DNA from 3 places in the Zhongshania borealis genome. Region 3 is predicted to be linked to each of the others. Evidence: predicted binding sites of a transcription regulator. Region 3 holds the regulator's gene; each other region holds the start of a gene.
What was found. Region 3 encodes LexA, which represses DNA repair genes until DNA is damaged. Its sites were predicted from a motif close to ACTGTNTNTANANACAGT; they were not measured.
Positions count from the first base shown of each region.

Region 1: a site for LexA is predicted at 4,985-5,002, ahead of ABD836_RS07865 (YebG family protein). Genes of this name have one in related genera too.
Region 2: a site for LexA is predicted at 1,901-1,918, ahead of ABD836_RS11980 (ATP-dependent helicase). Genes of this name have one in related genera too.

Region 1 is NZ_BAABDM010000002.1:333,761-341,471, reverse strand. Features, by position in the region: gene ABD836_RS07885 (lysophospholipid acyltransferase family protein) at 1-546, opposite strand, end outside; gene glyS (glycine--tRNA ligase subunit beta) at 634-2,718, opposite strand; gene glyQ (glycine--tRNA ligase subunit alpha) at 2,718-3,659, opposite strand; gene djlA (co-chaperone DjlA) at 3,796-4,593, shown strand; gene ABD836_RS07865 (YebG family protein) at 4,652-4,939, opposite strand; gene ABD836_RS07860 (putative bifunctional diguanylate cyclase/phosphodiesterase) at 5,041-6,921, opposite strand; gene ABD836_RS07855 (class I SAM-dependent methyltransferase) at 6,951-7,565, opposite strand; gene ABD836_RS07850 (TrkH family potassium uptake protein) at 7,569-7,711, opposite strand, start outside.
Region 2 is NZ_BAABDM010000004.1:129,554-137,264, reverse strand. Features, by position in the region: gene ABD836_RS11980 (ATP-dependent helicase) at 1-1,721, opposite strand, end outside; gene ABD836_RS11975 (TetR/AcrR family transcriptional regulator) at 1,942-2,535, shown strand; gene ABD836_RS11970 (enoyl-CoA hydratase-related protein) at 2,787-3,584, shown strand; gene ABD836_RS11965 (NAD(P)/FAD-dependent oxidoreductase) at 3,659-4,885, shown strand; gene ABD836_RS11960 (2Fe-2S iron-sulfur cluster-binding family protein) at 4,904-5,224, shown strand; gene ABD836_RS11955 (acetoacetate decarboxylase family protein) at 5,303-6,073, opposite strand; gene ABD836_RS11950 (Rieske 2Fe-2S domain-containing protein) at 6,123-7,097, opposite strand; gene ABD836_RS11945 (TetR/AcrR family transcriptional regulator) at 7,400-7,711, opposite strand, start outside.
Region 3 is NZ_BAABDM010000001.1:890,482-898,192, reverse strand. Features, by position in the region: gene topA (type I DNA topoisomerase) at 1-2,441, shown strand, start outside; gene ABD836_RS04240 (hypothetical protein) at 2,442-2,927, shown strand; gene ABD836_RS04235 (hypothetical protein) at 3,018-3,281, shown strand; gene ABD836_RS04230 (hypothetical protein) at 3,341-3,757, opposite strand; gene lexA (transcriptional repressor LexA) at 3,762-4,364, opposite strand; gene ABD836_RS04220 (DUF6763 family protein) at 4,540-4,860, opposite strand; gene ABD836_RS04215 (mechanosensitive ion channel family protein) at 5,115-6,233, shown strand; gene ABD836_RS04210 (S-methyl-5'-thioinosine phosphorylase) at 6,226-6,969, shown strand; gene ABD836_RS04205 (CsiV family protein) at 7,031-7,711, opposite strand, start outside.

The sequences.
Region 1 (7,711 bases), on a different contig from region 3:
CGCGTTCGCCGCGATGGCGATGCTCGCGCCGCTACGGGCGTATTTGCCCCGTACACCGGGTAAAGTTCGGGTACCTTCTGGAAAAATAAGCAGACTGTAATTGTTTTTTAGACGAATAAGGCCCTGCTCACTTATTTGGCGCATAGCGGCCCTAGGGTTGCTGCGATCGATGCCGATGGCATTCATAAAGCGCAGTGCCCAGCCGAAAAATGGAATGTTTAAAAGCTCGCGTTTCACTACCGTTGCTACTGGAAATAAGTGCCACTGTAAGTAAAAGGTTTCCCATTGGCTTTGGTGCTTGGCCATAGCGACAAATGGGCCTTGAGTTGGGAACTGACCGCGAATCTCGGTTTTAACGCCACAGCACACCCTAAGTAAAAATATGATGGCGGCATTCCCTAATACAAAATACCGACCGCGGATGTGAAATGGTAGAAACCAGGTGAATAGTATTCCACTAGTACTGATAAAAATGGTGACTACGGCAAAGCCGATAAAAAACAGCGCTGACCGTAGAGCATAGATTGAGTTTGCCAAAAGCGTCATTAAGAATCCTGTCCATAAACCTTAAATAAATACCCTTTTACGGCAGCTGCCCTTGTACTGACTTACGCTATACAAGGGCAGTGCTGGCTATTTAGCAGTAACCAGCTGGGATATATCTGCGACCTCGAGAAACAAGCCCTGGAGCTGAGAAAGAAGCGCTAAGCGGTTATTCTTAAGCGCCGGGTCTTCCGCGTTTACCATGACTTTGTCAAAGAAGTCGTCAACGGCTGATTGTAGACTAGCGAGTGACTTTAGACCTTCTTCAAAGCGTGCTTCGGCAAACAATGGCATCACCGTAGCTTGCTGTTTATTGAGTTGCTGCGCCAGGGTTTGTTCCGCTGTTTCGACTAATAAATTTTCATCGATCTGAGTAGGAATTTGACCCTGCACTTTGGCCAATATATTGGATACCCGTTTGTTCGCGGCCGCAAGCGCGGAAGCCTCTGCTAGCTTTGTGAACGCTTGTACCGCGTTAACACGCTGGTTTATGTCCAAGGGCTTGCTTAGTTGTTTGGCACTAACGGCCATAAAGACTTCGGTGGCGATGCCGCTGTCTTCGTAACCTGCTTTCAAACGCTCTAGAATATAACTCAGCACCGTAGCACTTAGTTTTTCGCTAGGCGTAATGGTGCTGTGCTGCGCTATGGCGAGGTCTATTAATTGTTGTAAATCGAGATCGTGACCGTTTTCCGTGATCAATCGCAGAACACCAAGAGAGGCGCGTCGCAATGCAAAAGGATCTTTTGAGCCAGTTGGGATTTGGCCGATTCCAAAAATACCGCAGATGGTATCGAGTCGGTCGGCTAGTGCGACAATAGTGCCAGTGAGGGTTTGTGGCAATACATCACCGGCAAAGCGCGGCATATACTGCTCATTCATTGCCAGCGCGACATCCTCTGCTTCGCCATCGTTTAGCGCGTAATAGTACCCAGCAATCCCTTGTAGGTCGTCAAACTCCAGTACCATCTCGGTAACCAGATCACTCTTACATAAGTTCGCCGCACGCACCGCACTACTCGGGTCGGTGTTAAGAAGTTTTGCAATAGCAGCGCTTAACGACGCGACGCGTTCAGTCTTGTCGAAGATAGTGCCAAGCTTTGCCTGGAAAACAACCGTGCGTAGTTTTTCGCGACGGGTTTCCAAACTGGTTTTACAATCCGTTTCGAAGAAAAACGCGGCGTCACTTAGGCGCGGACGAATAACCCTCTCGTTGCCGTCGATTACTTTCTGTGGGTCACGACTTTCTATATTGGCAACGGTAATAAAGTTCGGCATAAGTTTGCCGTTAGAATCTGTAACATGGAAGTATTTTTGATGCTCTTTCATTGATGAAACAAGCGCTTCGGGTGGTACTTTCAAAAAGCGCTCCTCAAAGCTCCCTGCCAGTGCCACGGGCCATTCAACAAGTGCGGTTACTTCATCTAAAAGATCTGGATCAATTATAGCTTTACCACCTAGTGATTCGCCGAGTTTAGTAACCTGCTCGCGTATGTCTTGCTGACGGGTATCGTAATCTGCGATTACTTTGCCTTGGTCCCGTAAAATTGCCTCATAGGCTGCTGCGCTAGTAATCGACAAACTTTCATTGCAATGGAAGCGATGACCACGGCTTAAGCGATCCGCACGTAAATCAAAAATCGTTTCACCAATAACTTCTTCACCATACACAATGGTAAGCCAGTGTATCGGTCGGACAAATTCAGCACGCGACGCACCCCAGCGCATGCGCTTTGCAATAGGCAATGCCGCTAATGCGGTATTGGTGATTTGTGCAACAATCGCTGTGGTTTGGTCACCGCTAACGACGCTGCGAAGGCAGAGTTTGTCTTGCTTACCATCGTTCGCTATATGATTTTTGAGATCACTGCTATCGAGTTGGTTTTTCTTTGCGAATGCTAGGGCTGCTTTGCTGGGATTACCGTCGGTATCAAAGGCGACGCTCGCTGGTGGCCCCCAGACTTCTATTTTGCGATCGGCTGCGGTTTCAGCCAAATCACAAATAAGTACGGCTAAACGGCGAGGAGTAGCAAAACTCTTCAGCGACGCGAAACCTAGAGCCCTTTCGTTCAGTTGATTACTGATGCTTGTGCTAAAGTCCGCGGACAAACCCTTAAGCGCTTTGGGTGGCAGCTCTTCGGTACCAATTTCAATTAATAGATCACGTGTGCTCATTATTTGTTCTCCGCAGCAGCTGCCAACACTTCGTCACGCAGATGTTCTGGTGCCAGCGGGAAGCCGAGTTTTAGGCGCGCATCGAAATAGGCTTGCGCTACTGCGCGCGCTAAGCTGCGCACGCGTAGTATAAAACGTTGGCGCTCAGTGACCGATATCGCATGCCGGGCGTCTAATAGGTTAAACGCGTGTGAGGCTTTCATTACCATTTCGTAAGCAGGCAGCGGAAGCCCTTTCTCAATCAAGCGCTGACTTTCGGATTCACAGTGATCGAATTGCTTGAACAGCTGCTCGACATCCGCCTCTTCAAAGTTAAAGTGCGACATCTCAACTTCGTTTTGATGAAAAACGTCGCCATAAGTGACATTGCCCGCCGGGCCTTTGGTCCAAACTAAATCGTAAATACTGTCTACGCCTTGGAGGTACATGGCAATACGTTCTAGGCCATAGGTGATCTCCCCACTAACCGGATAGCATTCTAGGCCACCGACTTGCTGGAAATAGGTGAACTGCGTCACCTCCATTCCATTGAGCCAAACTTCCCAGCCTAGACCCCAGGCGCCGAGGGTTGGCGATTCCCAGTTATCCTCTACAAAGCGAATATCGTGAACCTGGGGATCAATGCCGAGCATTTTCAATGAATCCAAATACAGATCCTGAATATTGGCCGGGGAAGGCTTCATAATGACCTGGAACTGATAATAGTGCTGCAGGCGGTTGGGGTTTGTGCCGTAGCGACCGTCAGTAGGTCGACGACAAGGCTGAACATAGGCTGCGTTCCATGTTTCTGGACCAATAGCGCGCAAAAAGGTGGCGGGGTGAAAGGTGCCCGCACCCACTTCCATGTCCAGTGGCTGTAATAACACGCAGCCTTGCTCGGCCCAGTATTGCTGCAATGCCAAGATTAGCCCTTGAAAGGTGCTGACGTCTGCCTTGCTCACGGTCTTCCCCATAGATTTAACAAAGACGGGAATTATACAGAGTTGCGAGGCTGTGGGCTAAGGCTATGGATGATTCTAGCCGACAGCCATGGCGACTTGTTATGATCGGCCCTCAGATTTAATAGGAATGATGGTAATGGCGAAATTTATAGGCGCGTTTTTGGGCTTTTTGATGGGCGGCCCACTTTTTGCGCTATTGGGCTTTGGTGTAGGCGTATTCTTTGATCGCGGCCTTAAACAAGCAATGGGCTTTAATTATGGCGCCGAACGCGAGCGCATTCAGGGCGTGTTGTTCGACACCGTGTTTAGGGTAATGGGACACGTTGCTAAAGCCGACGGTCGGGTTTGTGAATCTGAAGTTGCTCAAGCAGAAGCGATTATTGCGCAGTTTGGTTTGACTGGTGCGCGCCGTGCCGAGGCAATAACGCGTTTTAAAGAAGGCAGTGCTGACGATTTCGAATTGGCGCCGCAGATTTCTGATTTTTTGTTGGTGGCAAAAACTCAGCCATTGTTACGACAAATGCTTTTGGAAGCGGTATTGACCATGGCTTTGGCCGACGGTGAAGTTGATTCCGCCGAAAAGGACATACTGTTGCGGGTTGCAGGGTATCTTGGTGTGTCTGCGCGGGAATTTCAGCGCCTTCTCGAGATGGCTATGGCTCAGCGTCAGTTTCATGGGCGCGGCACTGGCGGTGGTCAGCGATCTGGCCAGAATAGTGCCAGCGAACTTGCGGCGGCCTACAAAGCGATTGGTGTCACTGAGTCGATGAGCGATGCTGAAATAAAACGCGCTTACCGAAAATTAATGAGTCAGCACCATCCAGACAAATTAATTGCCAAGGGCGTGCCTGAAGACATGATGAAAATAGCGACAGAGAAGGCGCAAGAAATACAGGCGGCATACGAGCTGATTAAAGACAGTCGGGCTAAATAGGCTAATCGCAGTAATACAAAAGCGTAGCGATTGGGCTACGCTTATTAAAACGGTGAGCTTAAGCTTGCGCTGCCAAGGGGCTAACATTGCTGGGCGCAGCGTCATTGTCGATCTCAGCTAGCGCTTCTACCCTGCCCTTACAGGCAAGCATCACCGCTTCTTTGTTCTTAGACAGGAATATGCCAAATTCCTCAGCTTGGGTCTCGTCTACGCCAGGAATATGTTCTTGCAGCAAGGCGGTAAAACCTTCAGCCAGCTCCAGCATTTTGTCATAGGCGTCGGCATCTTTTTTGTTGTCAAACATACTGTTGTCCCTGTCACACATCCACTTCGCTACTACCGCCATACTCCACCTCGTCTGCTTGTTGAACGGTATTTATCGGTTGCTTGTACTGTATATAAACACAGTTGTGTTTGCAAGGCCGACGACTACCGTAGGTATTTGTACTATACGTGCCTGCTATACTGCATTTCGCCGTAACGGCTTGCCCACTCTAAAAATTGATCGGCGGGTAAGGCGGGGGAATAGAGGTAGCCTTGAACCATATCACAATGGCGTTCGCGGAGAATGCGGCGTTGATTCAAGTTTTCAACGCCTTCAGCAATAACGCGCATGTCGAAACTATGAGCCATGGCAATAATCGCATTGGTTAGCGTGATACTGTCTTGGCAGTTGTCGATATCGTTAACGAAACTGCGGTCGATTTTAAGGGTGTCGAAGGGATAACGTTTAAGATAGCTTAAGGACGCGTACCCAGTACCAAAGTCATCAAGCGACAGGTGTACGCCGCGAGCCTTGAGCTGCTTAAAGATATCGCGAATAGCCGGGGTATCGTTTAGTAGCAGGCCCTCAGTGATTTCTAACTCAAGCTGCGCAGCGGGTAAGCCACTTTGCTTTAACGCACGATCAACACTGGCCAGTATATCGCCGTCAATAAACTGCTTGCTGGAAATATTCACCGCGACATTCAACGCCGGAAAGCCGGCGCGCGACCAAGTCATGACCTGCTGGCAGGCCTGTTCTAGAACCCAGGTGCCAATCGCGATAATTTGCCCGCTGTGCTCGGCAATATGAATAAATTCATCGGGTCCGGGATTACCAAGTTCACTATTTTGCCAACGCAAAAGTACTTCAACACCCACCAGTTGATTATTGCGAAGATTGATAACTGGTTGATAATTCAATACAAATTCATTGCGAGTAATGGCATGACGGAGTTGGTTCTCTAACTCTAAGCGTCGATCAGCTTGATCACTCATGCTTTCATTGTAAAAACAAAAACGATCGCCGCCCTGACTTTTTGCATTGAACATGGCCGCTTCAGCCCTGCGCATTAGGGTGTTGCCATCGCTACCATCCTGTGGATATTGACTGAGGCCGATGCTGGCAGAAATAGTGACTTCATGTTGCTCAATGTAAAAGGGTGAACGACAGCGATCACACAAGCTTTCGGCAAGAATACTGGCTTCATCATGGCAGTTACTGGCGTCGAGTAGGATTAAAAATTCATCAGCACCAAGGTGAGCGAGAATATGTTCGTCACGAACACAGCGGCGTAGGCGCTCTGCTGTTTCAATAAAAATCTTATCGACAATATGATGACCGAGGGATTCATTGATATAGCGAATACGATCCAAGTCAATATGAACAATAATAAATTCATGTTTTGACGCAGCGCATTTATCGATCGCAGAATGCAAGCTGCGCAGTGCAAATTGTCGGTTAGGTAAGCCCGTTAAAACATTATAGTGTTCGCGAATAAACAGACGATCAGTAATGGCTTTGTGTTCGGAAATATCATCGCAACAGACTACAATCTTGCGGAGCTGGTCTTCGCTATTCACGACGGGCGATATAGTCGTTTGCAAGTATTGGGCTTGATCTGCGTCACCGAACCATAGCTCGCCTTGCCAGGTAAGGCCATCATCTATAGCCTCGCGAATTAGTGCCTTCGTTTCGGCTGACACATACTTTTCCCATTTCATTATGTCGAAAGCATGTGAAGAATGATCAAGCCCAAGTTTTTCGATACTGGGATGGCGGTAATTGATGTACTCGGGTTCTAAATCAGTATTGAGCAGTAGCATTGCAGAGGAACCATGCTCAAGAAGCAATGTTAGTTTCCGATTCTCAGCGAGTATTTTTCGCGTGCGTCCGCGCTGTAACTCGAGGTATATACAGAAAGAAAAGCTCAACAATACAGTACAGCTAGTGAGTACCGCTAAGGCCAAAAGTGCAGGTTGATAGTCTGTTTTAAGGCCGAAATAGCTCGCTGCCGCAAGTGCGACAGAAATTAACAAGCTAATTGCCAGAACAAGATAACCCATGGTTTACCTAGCTAAATAAAAGTGATTTCTCACTGCAGTGATTTTAGCGCATTTGGTTTGCATGCAATTAATTCCGCTACCGTACTTGCATTAAGGCCGTCGTCATTTGCACGTTCACAATAATATCTTATATCTAGATTTTGAAACTGTGACAGTAATTCCCTTTCACTCAAGTAAAAGGATTTATTCTTGGGCCCAGCTTGATCCTTCACACCGGCATTTACAAAAGTTTGATAAAACAATAAGCCACCGGGCTTTAGCGCAGCGGCGAGTGCCGAGAATAAAGGCCGATAAAGGAAATAACTTACGACAATAACATCGTAACACTGCGGCGCTAGGGTGAAGTCGTCATTTTCGATATTCGCTAGTTCTGTATGGATGGATAATTTTTGCTCTTGGGCATAATCGTACAGGCGAATAAGGGCAATATCAGAGATATCCAGTGCCGTGCAAGATAGCCCAGACTTGGCGAGTAAGACAGCATTGCCGCCTAAGCCGCAGGCGAGGTCTAGTGCCGTTCCGCTGGCGGGTAGTAAGTCGCAATGTTCCTGCAGTACCCTGCACGCAGGCACTGGCATGCTGCGCTGCTGGTGCCGTTGATTCCATTTGGCTCTACTATCTGCGGCTGCGAGATGATTAACCATTGCCTAGCGTCGCCAGAATGCGGGCATTAACAATACCAGTAGCGTAAAAATCTCCAAGCGGCCAAGTAGCATCGCATAGCACAAAATCCATTTTCCGGTGTCACTCACACTGCGGTAGCTTGCGGCAACGTCACCTAAGCCTGGCC
Region 2 (7,711 bases), on a different contig from region 3:
TGCGCACTCAAACTCGGCAGCAGCACGACCGGCCACTCCAAGCCCTTGCTGCGATGCATGGTTGTGATTGTGACTGCATCGGCAGCGCCACTATCGCTACCGCCTTGCTCGGCAAGCCCCGCCAAGAGGGCCAAAATCGCCGCGGGTTGCTGGTCCTGCTGCAGAGTAACAAACTCAATAAACGCAGTAACAGTGGCGGCTCGGTTTTCGCCGTCTTCACGATTAAGGGCGTTATCACGCATTGCCGTCAGTAGATCGAGCTCACTGACAAAACGGCGCAAACCTCGCCCCACTGACTTCTCTACAAGCAACTGGTCTAACACCCCAGCAAGGCCCTGCAAACGTTTTTCTTGGTAGATCGACAAGCTGTCTTCGGAGCGGTGCAAGGCGCTGAAATCGGGAACCGCTATACGCGACGCGTAGCCACGCAAAACCTCATGGCGAATTTTTAACTCACAAAACCTCAAAATATCAAACAACTGCTGCGTCTGTTCACCTGAATCTAAGGTTGCAAAGTCGCCAGCCATTAAGCGTATTAAACTCAACAGCACCTTAATCTCGCCACGTTCGAGCACGCGGCTGCCCCCCATCACCTGATTGGGAATCCCACGCTTAAGCAAGGCCAATTCCACCGGTGCAGCTTGCGCCCAGGTACGGCATAAAAAGGCCATTTCATGGTAGCCCCGACCCTCCTTATGCTGAGCCTCGCAGGCTTGCGCGAAGACCGCGCCATCTGGGCTTTGCAAACAGAGCTCGACGTGGGTTGACTCGGCCGTCGCAGCGCTAATACAGATTATGGGATCGCGATGCTGGTTATGACTAATTAATTGCGCTGCCGCCAGCGCCAACTGATGGCCGTAGCGAAAAGTTCGGGATAACTGGTAAGACTGATGAGAATAAGTGTCACCAAAATAACGAAGCATGTATTCAGGCTTGGCGCCCCGAAACTCATAAATACACTGATCGGCATCGCCGACAACCTGCAGCTGGGCGCGTTCGCCAACAAGCGTTTTAAGCATAAAAAATTGGATGTCGTTAATATCCTGAAACTCATCGACAACAAACAATTCGACTCGGTTAGCTAAGAAATCTGCCAATGCGGGGTCCTTGGCAATAACTCGACAGGGATCGTAGAGAAAGTCAGCAAAGCTTACCCGCGCCGCCGCTTTACGCCATTGTTCAAAGCGTGCAAAGGCCTCAATGAATAATTGGTACTGCTCGGGGTAGCCACCCGCAGCAAAACTGACTTCCGGCGTCGCCAAGGTCGACTTAGCGAGATCGACAAAGCCCGAAAACGCGTCCAACCATTGCTGTTGATCATCCCGAATCGCCGCCCGCAACGCAGATGTTCCGGCGGCCGCCTGTAGGGCTTTGAGCATTTCCAGCCCCGCTTGCACATCGCCCAAGGGCGACGGGTCAAAAGTCGGCAAATACCCCTCTTTAGCCAAGGATAGAGCCAGATTACGGCCCATGGCATGAAAGGTCCGCACCGGCGGTAGCGACGCACCCGGCCCTGCTGCGGCGCGTAATTTAGCGCTAAAGTCCTGCTGCGCCGCCTTATTAAACATAACTACGCGGATTAACCGTGGATCCATACCTGCACGCAAACGCGCCAAAACGAAAGCCACCATAGTCGTGGTTTTGCCGGCACCGGCCACCGCCATCACGCGGGCATGACCGCTGCGGTGACGAGTAATACCTAGTTGTTCTTCTGTGAGCATCGAGGGCGTAGGACACCTAGAAAAGGGAGTGCAGAATAACAAGCTTGCGGTTCAGCTTCACCCCAGTTTTTTACACGTTAACGATGGGCAACGAGCAAACTTCGGCATTAACATACCTTCTGGTATAATTCAGTCGCAGAAATATCACCACGTACTGGCGATACCACGTGGGCTTTCTACTTGTAAGTGGATACAGTGGGACTAATGTAAGGACACTATCTTGGGACGACCATCAAAACCAATTATATCGAAGGAGCTGGCCGCAAAAGCCGCGCTATCGGTAATCGACAGCCACGGGATTTCCGGTATGAGCTTACAATTGGTTGCCCAACGTCTCGGCGTTAAAGCCCCCTCGCTCTACTACCACTTTGAAAATAAAGCAGAATTACTCAGAGACGTCGCGCGCTACGTGCTCTTAGAGGCCGGAATTTCAGAAGACCAACATTTTGGAGATTGGCGCGAGGCCCTGATTGTTCTCGCTCTCTCCATTCGCAAATCTATCTTCGAGCACCCACGCGCAGCCCCCTTGTTATTAGAGTTTTTCCCTCGGCACCTCATGCTGCAAACCTATCAATACTGGATAGATAAAGTCGATCTGCCCATGGAAAAACGTATGCTGATTGTCGACGGTGTCGAAAAACTCACCTTTGGCTCCGCCATGCTGGGCGCAATGAGCCGCGCTAACGGCAACGACCCCATGCCGTCTTTTGCGCCAGAACAATTTCCGCATCTGCACGCAGCAACCACGGCCAACAATCTGAATGAAACCGATCTTTTTGTCGCCACACTGAAAGCCTTCCTGAACTCATTTTGAAAAATCAGCCGCGATTTAGCAGTGCGAGCGGTGTTGTACCGCTATGTAAAATAGTAAAAATCAACGGGCCAAGCAGCCTAAAAATCAGCATGGCAAGGGCGAAAAATCCGGAATTAGTTTGCGATTGCAATGGAACATCGACGCCAAGACATGCAGAATACGGGGCTCGTTTAGGCACAGTGAATGTAAACGGCGACCACATAATAGCAACGAGCGGCCAATAGCTGCGGCAATTTAGATAGGGATCAGTGATGGAATTTCAGCAAATTCAGCTAGAGATACGCGACTCGGTTGGCATTTTAACCTTAAATGCGCCCGACAAATTGAATGCGCTGACGCCACTCATGGTCACTGAAATAAGCCAAGCAGTCGAGGATATTGCCAGTCGCTGCCGGGCCATGATTATTACTGGCGCCGGGCGCGCCTTCTGCTCGGGCGCATCGCTAGACCCCAGCAACCCCCTTAGCCCGCTCGACAATGAACCTGCCACACGAGACCTCGGCTTCGTATTAGAACACCAACTCAACCCCTTAATGCTTAAGCTCAAAAACTTAGACATCCCCTGGATTAGTGCGGTTCGCGGCGCTGCCGCCGGATTTGGTGCATCGCTGGCTTTAGCTGCCGACATGGTTGTGGCCAGTGAAACTGCTTACTTTGCCCAAATTTTCTCACGTATTGGCCTGGTACCCGACGGTGGCGCCACTCATTTATTGAGCCGTACCCTTGGTCGCGTGCGTACCATGGAACTCATGCTCACCGGTAATCGCCTCAGTGCAGAACGCGCCCTCGAATGGGGCCTTATTAATCGTGTCACTGAGGATAGCCAGCTAGAGGCGCAGGCCTTTGAAATTGCCAGCAGTCTCGCCAACGGCCCCAGCCAAGCATTGGGCATGACCCGAAAGGCAATCTGGGCGGCCACTGACAACAGCTGGGAAGCCAGCTTACAAAATGAGCGCGAACTCCAAAAAATCGCCGGTCAAACTCAAGACTTTGCCGAGGGTATAGCGGCTTTTACAGAGAAACGCGCAGCGGTATTTACCGGCAAATAATCTCGACAAATAGAAAAATTTGGCAGTGTGGCGCCGCCGCACCGCAATAAACAAAACCAAGCGAGGATGGGTTTATGAGTGAACATTGTATAATCATTGGCGCTAGTCACGCGGCCGCACAGCTGGCATCCAGCCTGCGCCAAGAAGGCTGGGAAGGCAAAATTTCAATCGTCGGCGACGAGCCCTATATGCCGTATCACCGCCCACCATTATCAAAAGCCTTCTTTGTCGGTGAAAAATCGGAAGACGAACTATTAATTCGCGCTGCCAATTTCTACGAAAAAAACAATATCGACCTCCTGCTAGGCTGCCGCGTAAGCCGTATTGATCGCGATGCCAAGAAAGTTATTTTGCAAGATGATGCCGAAATTGCTTACACCAAATTGGCGATCACCACCGGCGCACGGGTGCGCAAAATTCCCTTCACCGGCAGCGAGCTCGCCGGCGTTTTTTATATGCGCGACCTTAACGATGTTAAGCAAACCCATAAGTTTACTGGCACGGGTAAATCTGCAGTCATTATCGGCGGCGGTTATATCGGCTTAGAAACAGCCGCGTCACTGCGCAAAATCGGCATGTCGGTCACGGTTATTGAGGCCATGAGCCGCGTGCTACAGCGCGTCACTGCACCAGAAGTCTCTGCGTTCTATACCCGCGTGCACACCGAAGAAGGTGTCGATATTCGTACCGAAGCCGGTGTTGACGCTATTACCGGCGAGCAGCACGTTGAAGGCGTTCGCCTGAGCGACGGCACAACCATCCCCGCCGACCTCGTTATTATTGGCGTTGGTGTTATACCCAATATTGAAATTGCTGAAGCCGCTGGCCTGACCATCGACAATGGCATTGCCGTCGACGAGTTCGCCCGCACCAATGATCACAATATTGTTGCCGCTGGCGACTGCACCAACCACTTCAACCCCATTTATCAGCGTAAACTGCGTTTGGAATCAGTACAGAATGCCACCGATCAAGCCAAGATTGCCGCTAAAACTGTCTGCGGAAAACTCGAAGCCTACAACGCCCTGCCGTGGTTTTGGTCTGATCAGTATGACCTAAAACTCCAAATTGCCGGTTTATCCCAAGGCTTTGACGAAGTCATTATTCGTGGCGACAGCGAAAACAGCCGTAGCTTTGCCGCGTTCTATTTCTGTGAAGGCCGCTTCATTGCCGTCGATGCAGTGAATCGTCCCAAGGAATTTATGACCAGCAAACGCGCCTTGACCACCGGTCAAATCGTCGACCCAAAGAAACTTGCCGACGATACCACCGACATCAAAGACGCCTTCACCAATCAATAGGAAGTAAGAGAGAAAACCATGCCTTTAATTTTTTTCAAATCCCACGGCGGTGAGATCCAAGAAGTTCACGCTGAAGTTGGCACCAGCATCATGCAAGCTGCTGTCGACAATGGCATAGACGGTATTCTTGGCGAGTGCGGCGGCTGCTGTAGCTGTGCAACCTGCCACTGCTATATTGATCCTGCCTGGGTTGCCAAAGTTGACGAACCAGACAGCACAGAAACCGAAATGCTGGATTGCGTTCTCGAGCCCCAAGAAACGAGCCGTCTTAGCTGCCAAGTATTCCTGACCGAAGAAATGGACGGCATTGTCGTTGCCATGCCAGAGTCACAGTACTAAAACTGCAGTAATACAGAACTCTGTTAGAACATTGCGCCTCTTGGCGAAATTCAAACAGAGTTCTGCCCCTCAAAGACACTAACTCTTTTTAGGCCCGCCATTTTCACCCGGCCAACGCGACCCGCCAATCGTATCCGCAAAGGGATGGAACCCCTCTATATCTAAGGGACCTTCTAGGGTGATCCGGCGATCCAAAAACACGGGCGTCCACAAATGCGCTTGCGGCTCACTGCGCGGTGGCAAACGGCTCGCAACAGGATCCCAAGGGCTGTCATTTAAGCGCAGCTCACCCTCAAGTTTCTCAATAAAGGCGGTGCCATACTTGCTATAAACGCGGACCACATGCGGCGGAAAATCATAATCGGCCGACATCATATCAACGCCGCGTAAGGACTTGATCCACCACTCATTGGTTTCGAACTCAGGGGGAATTTCACCTACACCACTCACTTTGCCATGGAATTCCAAGAAGGTGTAACCACGGTGCGTAACGCTGGCAGTGATCGTGTCCATTAAACGGAAATACTTGGTCTCGCCGAAGTATTTAGGCTGCCCCCAACGCTCGTGGCTGCCGTAAATTGCGGCCTCCTGATCAATAGCGATGCCAAGGGTGTACTCACCTTCAATGCCGTTGTATATCGCGTCGACATTCACCACGCAACCATATTCCGGCTCATTCAAAACCGGAAAGTTATAGATGGTAATGGTTACCTTTGGTGTTTTTCCCGGCTCAATGCCCGGTGGTAATAGCGCGGCAATACTCGCAGGGTCAGTTAAGTAGCTAATTTTCAGCATTGGCCAGTTGATTATTTCACCGGGGACCGTCATGGGTGATACAGGCGTTGTCATACTATTTCCTCATTATTATTGATGTTTCGGTATTTGAACCAAAGCGTTGTTAAGCAACGTAAAATTGCTTGAACCACTTGCGGTACTTCGCAATTGGGCCATCGCCATCACACAGGGTGGGCGCTTCGAGGTAGACCTTGTTTTCCCAAATGGGAATATCTTGATTAACCTGGTGCACAATTTCGTCTCGGAAGGCGTTAGCGTAAAGGGTGTGCTCTTCGCTTTGTTTTTTAGGTAGCGTAAAACAAAAACGCATGTGGATATTTTGGTCGTCAATAGGCGTGATTGTACCCATCATGACAATATCAAACAGCCGCGAAAACTTCTGGTAAGTTAAACCGGGACCATAGGACCATGCCTCCAAGCGCCCCTCATCAAAGCTTTCACCACTGCGGTCAATATTGCCAAACTCGTCCATGGCTTCCTGCTTGCTGTCCATTAGCGTACAACGCGTGTGGCCGTCCATTGTCACTACACCCTGAGGCATCTCGGGGGAGCTGTGCACAGTAACAAAATGCGCGATATCTGCCGCATTTTCGCCAGTTTCCTGAATAATGGAATTAATTTCCCACTCAAAGGTATCAACTTCCCGCCAGTCTGGAGAATGCAGCTCTTCGATGGTGTGTACATCAAAGCTTGGCTCCGCACCTTCGGGGTGGTACCAAGCCCAAATCATTTGATTGCGTTCCGCTACCGGATAGCGGCCAATGGCCTGCTTGCCGTCCACCTTAGGTGGCATATTCTTAGCATAAGGCACTTTGGTGCAATAGCCTTCACCGTTAAATTCCCAGGCGTGAAATGGGCAGCTGATACTCTCGCCTTTAACGATACCGCCATGCCCCAAGTGGGCACCAAGGTGCGGACAGTGGGCATTTAACAGCGTCGCTTCACCAGATTCCGTGCGAAACAGCACCAAATCTCGACCAAAATAACGCAGTGGCTTTACATCACCAACCGCGAGCTCCGCGGAATACCCAACGGCAAACCAGCCTAATGGGATAGGCTTGTCATAACGCTTACTCATACTAATTCTCCAGCTTTACAAAGACTCCGGAACACCGGCGCGCCAAAAAGGTAACCATAGTATAAAAAAAGTATACGGTTTCTCTTTTCGGGTCAAGCAGGGTTTGCAGAATTTGAATTAAGGATCATTAATGCGGAAGAAAAGGAAAGAGGCGACTGAGCAACAAACACAGCAAAAAATACGTATCTTTAAACGGCTCAGTAGCAGAACTAGCAGTAAATCACACCACTAAATAGCGACATCCAAGGTTAAAACAAAGCAGTGTGAATGTACCTCTCACTCTGCTTCGACGCGTCTAAACCTTAAGCAAGCATGCTATTCACAATAAAGCTGCGCAACTGCGCAAAGCGCTCCTCAGTATTATAATCGTCGCTGTGCAGCCAGTTTAAGGTAATAGCATTGGCCATACCGACAGTCATTTCCGCGCAAAACTCAGGGCTCAGGCCGGCTTTTAGCTGCGATTGGCTATTACTGTATAAGCTGTAAAAACAGTTGTTCATAAATGCGATTTGGCCTGCGCCCTGACTAAGATTTGTCGACAGGGAGCCGACCAGATAGCTGATCAGTTCACGCTCCAATTTACTAACGGTACTATTACGAGCTGCCAAAAACCC
Region 3 (7,711 bases):
TTGATCCGGAAAAGGATTGGGCTGCGCACTATGAAATTTTACCGGGTAAAGAAAAAGTCGTAAGTGAATTGCGCAAATTAGCGGAAAATGCCGACACCATCTATCTAGCGACGGATTTGGACCGCGAAGGGGAGGCAATTGCCTGGCATCTGCGTGAAGCCATCGGTGGCGATGATAGCCGGTATAAACGCGTCGTGTTTAATGAGATCACCAAGAAGGCGATTCAGGCTGCTTTTGAAAAACCCACTGAACTCGATATTGACCGAGTTAATGCCCAGCAAGCCCGACGGTTTCTGGATCGGGTCGTTGGCTATATGGTATCGCCGCTACTGTGGGCAAAAATTGCTCGCGGACTCTCGGCCGGGCGTGTTCAATCTGTTGCCGTGCGATTGATTGTCGATCGCGAGAAGGAAATCCGGGCATTTATTCCTGAAGAATACTGGCAAATCCACACCGAGAATAAATCAGCAAAGGGACAGCTCCGCCTCGAAGTTAAAAAGCAAGCGGGGGCAAATTTCCGTCCCAATAATGAAACCGACGCCATGGCGGCTGCAACGGTCTTGCGCGGCGTTGACTACAGCGTTACGGCTAGAGAAGACAAGCCTACAAAAAGTCATCCAAGTGCGCCTTATATTACCTCGACCTTACAGCAGGCTGCGAGCACGCGTCTTGGCTTTGGCGTTAAGAAAACCATGATGATGGCGCAGCGACTTTATGAGGCGGGCTACATCACTTATATGCGTACCGATTCGACAAACTTGAGCGTTGATGCGGTCGCGGCCTGTCGCGACTATATAAGTAGTAATTTTGCCAAGTCTTATTTGCCGGACGCGCCGAAATCGTATTCAAGTAAGGAGGGCGCTCAAGAAGCGCATGAAGCGATTCGTCCGTCTGATGTCAATATCGAACCGACTCAATTGGCCGGTATGGAGCGCGACGCCGAACGGCTTTATGTTCTTATTTGGCGTCAGTTTGTGGCATGTCAGATGGCGTCCGCCAGCTTTACTAGTACGTCAATCGTTGTTACAGCTGGTGATTATGAGCTCCGTACGCGCGGACGAGTAATGCTGTTTGATGGCTATATGAAAGTGCAGCCGCCAAATGTTAGCAAAAAGGAAGATGATCAAGAATTGCCAGACGTGAAGGTTGGTGATCGTCTCGAATTAATCAAGCTTGATCCCACCCAGCACTTTACGAAACCTGCGCCACGTTATTCAGAGGCAGCACTGGTTAAGGAACTCGAAAAGCGTGGTATCGGCCGTCCATCAACCTATGCTTCGATTATTTCTACTATCCAAGACCGCGGTTATGTGCGTGTTGATAATCGGCGTTTTTATGCAGAAAAAATGGGCGATATTGTCACTGATCGTCTCGTTGAAAGCTTTAGTAATCTGCTGGATTACAGTTTTACGGCGAGAATGGAAGAGTTATTGGATGAGGTCGCAAATGGCGGCAAGAATTGGAAGAACTTACTCAACGAATTTTACGCTGAGTTTCGTCAAACGCTCGAGATAGCCGAGGCCGAAGGCCTAGGAATGCGGAATAATTTACCTACTGGGACCGATATTCCGTGTCCTAATTGCGGCCGTACAATGCAAATTCGCACAGCCAGTACTGGCGTGTTCTTAGGTTGTTCCGGTTATGCATTGCCGCCGAAAGAGCGCTGTAAACAAACCATAAACCTTGTCGCAGCAGAAGATTTTGTCAGCATCGATAGCGACGATGATGAGGCTGAGTCTAAGGTTTTACGCAGCAAGCGCCGCTGTGGAATATGTAATACTGCCATGGAAAGCTACATTATTGATGCCGCGCGAAAACTCCATGTCTGTGGTAACAATCCTGACTGTAGTGGACACGAAATCGAAGAGGGCAGTTTTAAAGTCAAAGGTTATGAAGGTCCACTTATCGAATGCGATAAATGTGGCCTAGATATGCAGCTAAAAACGGGTCGTTTTGGCAAGTATTTTGGTTGTACTGGCGAGGAGTGTAAGAACACCCGCAAGCTTCTGCGCAGCGGCGAAGCCGCTCCTCCGAAGATGGACCCGGTGCCGATGCCTGAGCTCCAATGTGAAAAAGTCGATGACCATTATATTCTCCGCGACGGCGCTGCAGGGCTGTTTTTGGCGGCTAGCGGTTTTCCGCGGAACAGAGAAACTCGGGCGCCTTTGGTAAAAGAGATACTGCCACATCAAAGTGAGATCGACGAGAAGTACGCCTTTTTGTTTGCGGCGCCGGCCAAAGACAAAGAGGGCCGTGACGCGGTGATTCGCTACAGTCGCAAAACCAAAGAACAGTATGTGCAGACCGAAGTTGACGGTAAGCCATCGGGTTGGGCAGCGTTCTACGAAAATGATAAGTGGGTAGTGCGCGAAAAGGCCGCTAAGGCGACGAAAACTGCTGCGGCAAAAAAGCCAGCTAAGAAAACAAAGGTGAGTAAGTAATTGGCGGGACTAAAAGAAAGCTTTCGCGGCCAGTGTAATTTACACATCTATTTTGCTGAGCAGTATCTTGGTCAGCTTGATTCAACTGATGCGAATGAGTGGGGCGGGCACATTCAGCGCGCCACTACCGATTCAATCGTGTGGCAGTTGTTATTAGCCTACCAGTGCCACCTTGCTGACGTGATAGATCAACAGCCCAAGTTTGCACTGACATTGCCCCAAGGGCAGTTTAATGCTCGATCATTCGTAGCAGATGACCTTCCACCAGAACTGGAGGAGTTAGCGGGTCGGGAAGTAGAGCCTGGCTGGCTAGAAGTCATCGTTAATTACGCTTTCATCCAAACCACGGCTGCAAGTCCCGCGCCACGGGGGGTGTTAGCTTGGGATGGTCAAATTGAAAACGCGCCAAAACCTGATTTGGCAGTATGCCTGCACGAATTAAAATCGATGATTGCTCGTCATCGCGCCACCTTAATGGAATATTGAAATAAACCGCGGTTGGCATCTAGCTTAAGAGGTTTGATACAATACGGGCAACGGCGCCGTGTTGGCGCTAGAAATATCAAGGAATCCTTTGTGCTGTCATATTTAGAATTGGTTGAACTTGCTAACGGCGACGTTGTGTTACAACGTTCTGAAGGTGACGAAAACCCACTAGTGACGATTCGTTTCTCAGATGAAACTAGAGAACATATCAATGGTTCATGCTTAGAAATAGCTCGTGCCATGGTGCAAGCCGGTATTGAAGCTGTATCTACCGCTGCCGAAGAGGACGCCTTCGCAGAAGATGGCGAAGCCGACCTTGATGAGCTGGAATTGCAGGCCAAAATCGTCCACTAACGATCTGCTTGGACCATGCTTGCTCTGAATTGAGGGTAGGAGTTCGGGCTCTAGGTCTCTTAGGCCTGCATTAAAATCACTAAACACTCCGCAGCACCTGCTTTGGCCGCACTGGCCAGTGCCAGACGTTCATCGTCGCGCAGAGGCCTTTCTAGTAGCATTGCCACGGTATGGCTTTTGCCGCGTTCTAGGGCACGAATAGCTATTTCAGTTAAATCTCGATCAGTATTAGACACAACCTGCAGTATTTTTCGGCCGTGCTGATGGTTCGATTCACTGAGCAGAGGCTTTAGTGGGCGATCCGCTACCCAGCAAAGCCAGCGCTGGTCAGAATTGGCACTGAGTTGGGTCAGCATGGCCGCTAATAGCGGCTTAGACAGGTGAGCGTCGCTGTGCATGGTGATTTCGGTAATCTGACCAGCGGCAACCGCAGATTCAGATGCGTAATGTAGAGGGATCTGCTCTATACAAGTCATATTTTTAACTCCCGCGCCGTAATACGCCAACACTTAAGCCTTCGATGGCAAAGTCCTGCTCGCGTAAATCTACTTGAATTGGCTCGTAGTCCGGATTTTCTGCAATCAGGGCAATGAGGTGTTTGCTCTTTTGTTGTTGGAAACGCTTAACAGTGACTTCATTGTCAATTCTTGCCACGACGATTTGGCCATTGCGAGCCTCGCTAGTGCGGTGCACGGCCAATAGATCATCGTCGAAAATGCCGACATTAATCATGCTGTCGCCTTTTACGCGAAGAAAGTAATCTGCACTCGGCGAAAATATGGACGCCGGCATATCGCAGTAATCCTCAATATTGGCTTCTGCCAATATTGGGTTACCTGCGGCTACGCGGCCGATAACTGGGATGCCGAGATATTCTGGCAGGCGTATGCCCCTTGATGCACCGGGAATGATCTCAATAGCACCTTTTCTGGCGAGGGCCTTAAGATGTTCTTCGGCAGCATTCGGTGAGCGGAAACCAAGTACTCGAGCAATATCCGCACGAGTAGGTGGGTAGCCCGTGTCCGCAATATGGTCTTTGATCAACTGTAAAATTTGGGCTTGCCGTGCTGTGAGCTTTTCCATAATTTTAGTATCTGTTTATCTATACAGGTACTGTCAGTATATACAGTGTTTTATGGATAGCAAGTATGAAATGCGAAGGAGCTGCTGTTTTTGCGGCGATATAAAAAACCCGTCAAAGTGTAACTAAGACGGGTGGCGCATGTTTTTTAATAATGTCGGTGACGACTGCTTGCAGTCAGTATTCGTCCAGTAAGCCGTTTATAACGTCTGTTTCGATTTCTGAGAGCGGGTTGTTCCAGTTTTCCGGGACCATAGTGTCGTCGAGAAAACGGTAGTCATCATCACTTAATTCAAAGGCGTTTCGCCAATCTTCGGGCTCTTCTACTCGTTCTAAATTCAATTGTCGCCAGCTCTCCATGTCATATTGACAGAGCTCACCGTCGATTAACTGTGCTTCAACAGAGTCACTGCCGTCGTCTACGGCGACAACCTCAAAGAGTTGTTCGGTCTCAATATCTTTATACCAGTTTCCGACTTGGGGTCTTAGTCTTGTCATGATTGCCACCTCTGCTAAAGCCTAGGTTCAAACTAACACTTAGAAAATTGCTGTCTAGTAGGTATTTTTGCGGGGTCCTAAATTTGGTATGGATTGTGGCGGTAGGCCTTTTATACAATTCACTGTATATTCAGTAAGCTAGCTCTGATATTTGATTATTATCATTATTTTAAAACTGATTTTTTATGGTGCATTTGTATAAGCCAGCGCGGCTTAGCAATGAAATTGTATAGGCAAGATGACGGAAAACGGTGATGTTTAAACAGTGGTGGGACAGTTTTCAACCTGATCAATATCCGTGGTTGGGTGATGTGTTTATTGTCGTGCTAATCATTTTAGCGGCAAATCTTTTTGTTAGCCGCTTGATGGCACGTTTGGCGCTTAAGTTTGCCAAAACTCGCAACCTTTGGGACGACGCGCTTCTCGATGCCGCACGTCGGCCCGCAATACTTATGGTTTGGGCGGTTGGTGCCAGTCATGTGTTGGAAATTATTGGGCGGTCAACTGATGCTGAAATTTTTTCAGCGCTAGATTCAATGCGCGCTGTGGGTGTGGTGTTAATACTCGCTTGGTTTTTGGTGGCACTGGTACGGCAGATAGAATTGCGTCTGTTGTCGGATGACTATACGGCGAAAGATGAACCCATAGACCGCACTACTGTAATGGCATTGGGTAAATTGGTGCGCACGGCGGTGATCATAGTCTCTGGATTAATGATTCTGCAAAATTTAGGTTATAGCATATCTGGAGTTTTAGCCTTTGGGGGTATTGGTGGGATTGCAGTGGGCTTTGCCGCCAAAGATTTGCTGGCCAATTTTTTTGGCGGTTTAATGGTGTATTTAGACCGGCCGTTTTCGGTTGGTGATTGGATTCGCTCTCCTGATAAAAATATTGAAGGAACCGTAGAAAATATCGGGTGGCGGCAAACCCGGATCCGTACTTTTGATCAGCGGCCGCTCTATGTACCGAATGCGACCTTTGCTCAAATTTCTGTCGAAAATCCATCACGAATGCTAAATCGCCGAATCTATGAAACTATCGGCGTGCGCTACGACGATGCCGCGCGGTTACCGGCGATTATCGATAAGGTTCGGGCTATGTTGGAAAATCACGCCGACATAGACTTGGCCAAAACATTGATTGTAAATTTTAATAAATACAATGCGTCGTCATTGGATTTCTTTGTCTACACCTTTACCAAAACCACTAATTGGGTTGAGTATCACCGAATAAAACAAGATGTGTTATTGCAGATACTCGCGATTATTCATGAGCTCGGCGGTGATGTAGCGTTTCCGACCACCACGGTTAAGATGGATCCCATAACAATTGAAAATGCCCAAGGGCGGATTGCGGAGTTAAAAAATGACTAAAACAATAGCGGTTATTGGCGGAACAGGCTTGTGTGATTGGCCTGGTGCCGAAGTGCTAGAAGAAACCGCAGTTGAAACGCCCTTTGGTGTGCCTAGCGCAATGCTACAGCGGATACGTTATAAATCGGCTGAATTTTTGTTTCTTGCTAGGCATGGTCACGGCCATGAAATTCCACCGCACGCGATTAACTATCGCGCAAACATTTCAGCGCTCAAGCAGGCGGGTGTAGACGCCGTTATTGCGGTTAACGCTGTTGGTGGTATTAGTGAGCGTTTTGTGGCGGGGGTTATTGCCATTCCGGACCAGATTAACGATTACACTTGGGGCCGTGCGCAAACCTTTTTTGATGGTGAGAATGGCAAGGTTGAGCATATCGATTTCAGCTATCCCTACAGCCAGGATTTGCGTTCTCGACTCGCTAATGCGGCTGTTGACGCCAATATTGCGTTCGAAGACTATGGTGTGTATGCCGTGACGCAGGGCCCGCGTTTGGAGACGGCCGCGGAGATTAGGCGACTGGCAAATGACGGTAACGACATCGTCGGTATGACCGCAATGCCCGAGGCCGCGCTCGCGAGAGAGGCTGGTTTGGAATATGCTTCAGTGTCGTTGGTCGTGAATCCAGGGGCGGGACTTAGCGATAATCTGATTACGATGGAAGATATTCGCGCCGTTATTGATACCGGCATGTTGCAGGTAAAGGCTATTCTTGCCGACTGTATTGCCGAGTATTAGATCATTTGATTTGCTAATAACTTAGCCGAGGCTAATAACTCGGCTAAGCGCTGGTCTAATGTTAATTAGTTGGCGGGGGGATTTTGGTTACTTTGATGATTACGCCGAATTTTGGGTGATCGATAAAGTGGAGTTCGTCGCTGCGCATCCGCCGGTGTTGTTTCATGACTACTATCTGTTCAATCGGGTTGTCGGTGTTTTGCTGGTAGGGCGTATTGGCCTGAAATCCAGGGTTTTGCTCCTTGAATTGGGCGTACTCGGGCGTGGTGGCAAAGCCTTGATTCGCTAATGGCAACGGCTCTTCGACTTCGTCATAACTTTGTGGTTGGTGGGGCAGGTAGTAATCACCACCGCGGCTGCCATAGCTTACCAGCCAAAGATTGGTATCCAGATGCAGATAGCGCTCTACCGCAATTCGAACATAACCCTCTAGCTCGTAGTGTTTACCGTGTCGTTTACCGCCTTGGATCAAAATGGCCGGGGCTTTTTTGCGTGGCTTAAGGTCTTGTTCCCAGCTTGCTAAAAATAATGGTTTATAGCGAGAGGACATTCGTAGCGACTTGGCTGCTTTGGCAAATTCAGGATCGCTACTATCAACAATACGAGGAGAACTCGCGCCGGTGCTTGATTGCAGGCGCACCCAGTTTCGCGGGTAGCGCAAATGCACATTGTCTGGCCATTCTTCTTCATACATATTTGCGGGATCATTATTGCCGTAAATCACCATGTCGATATGAAAACG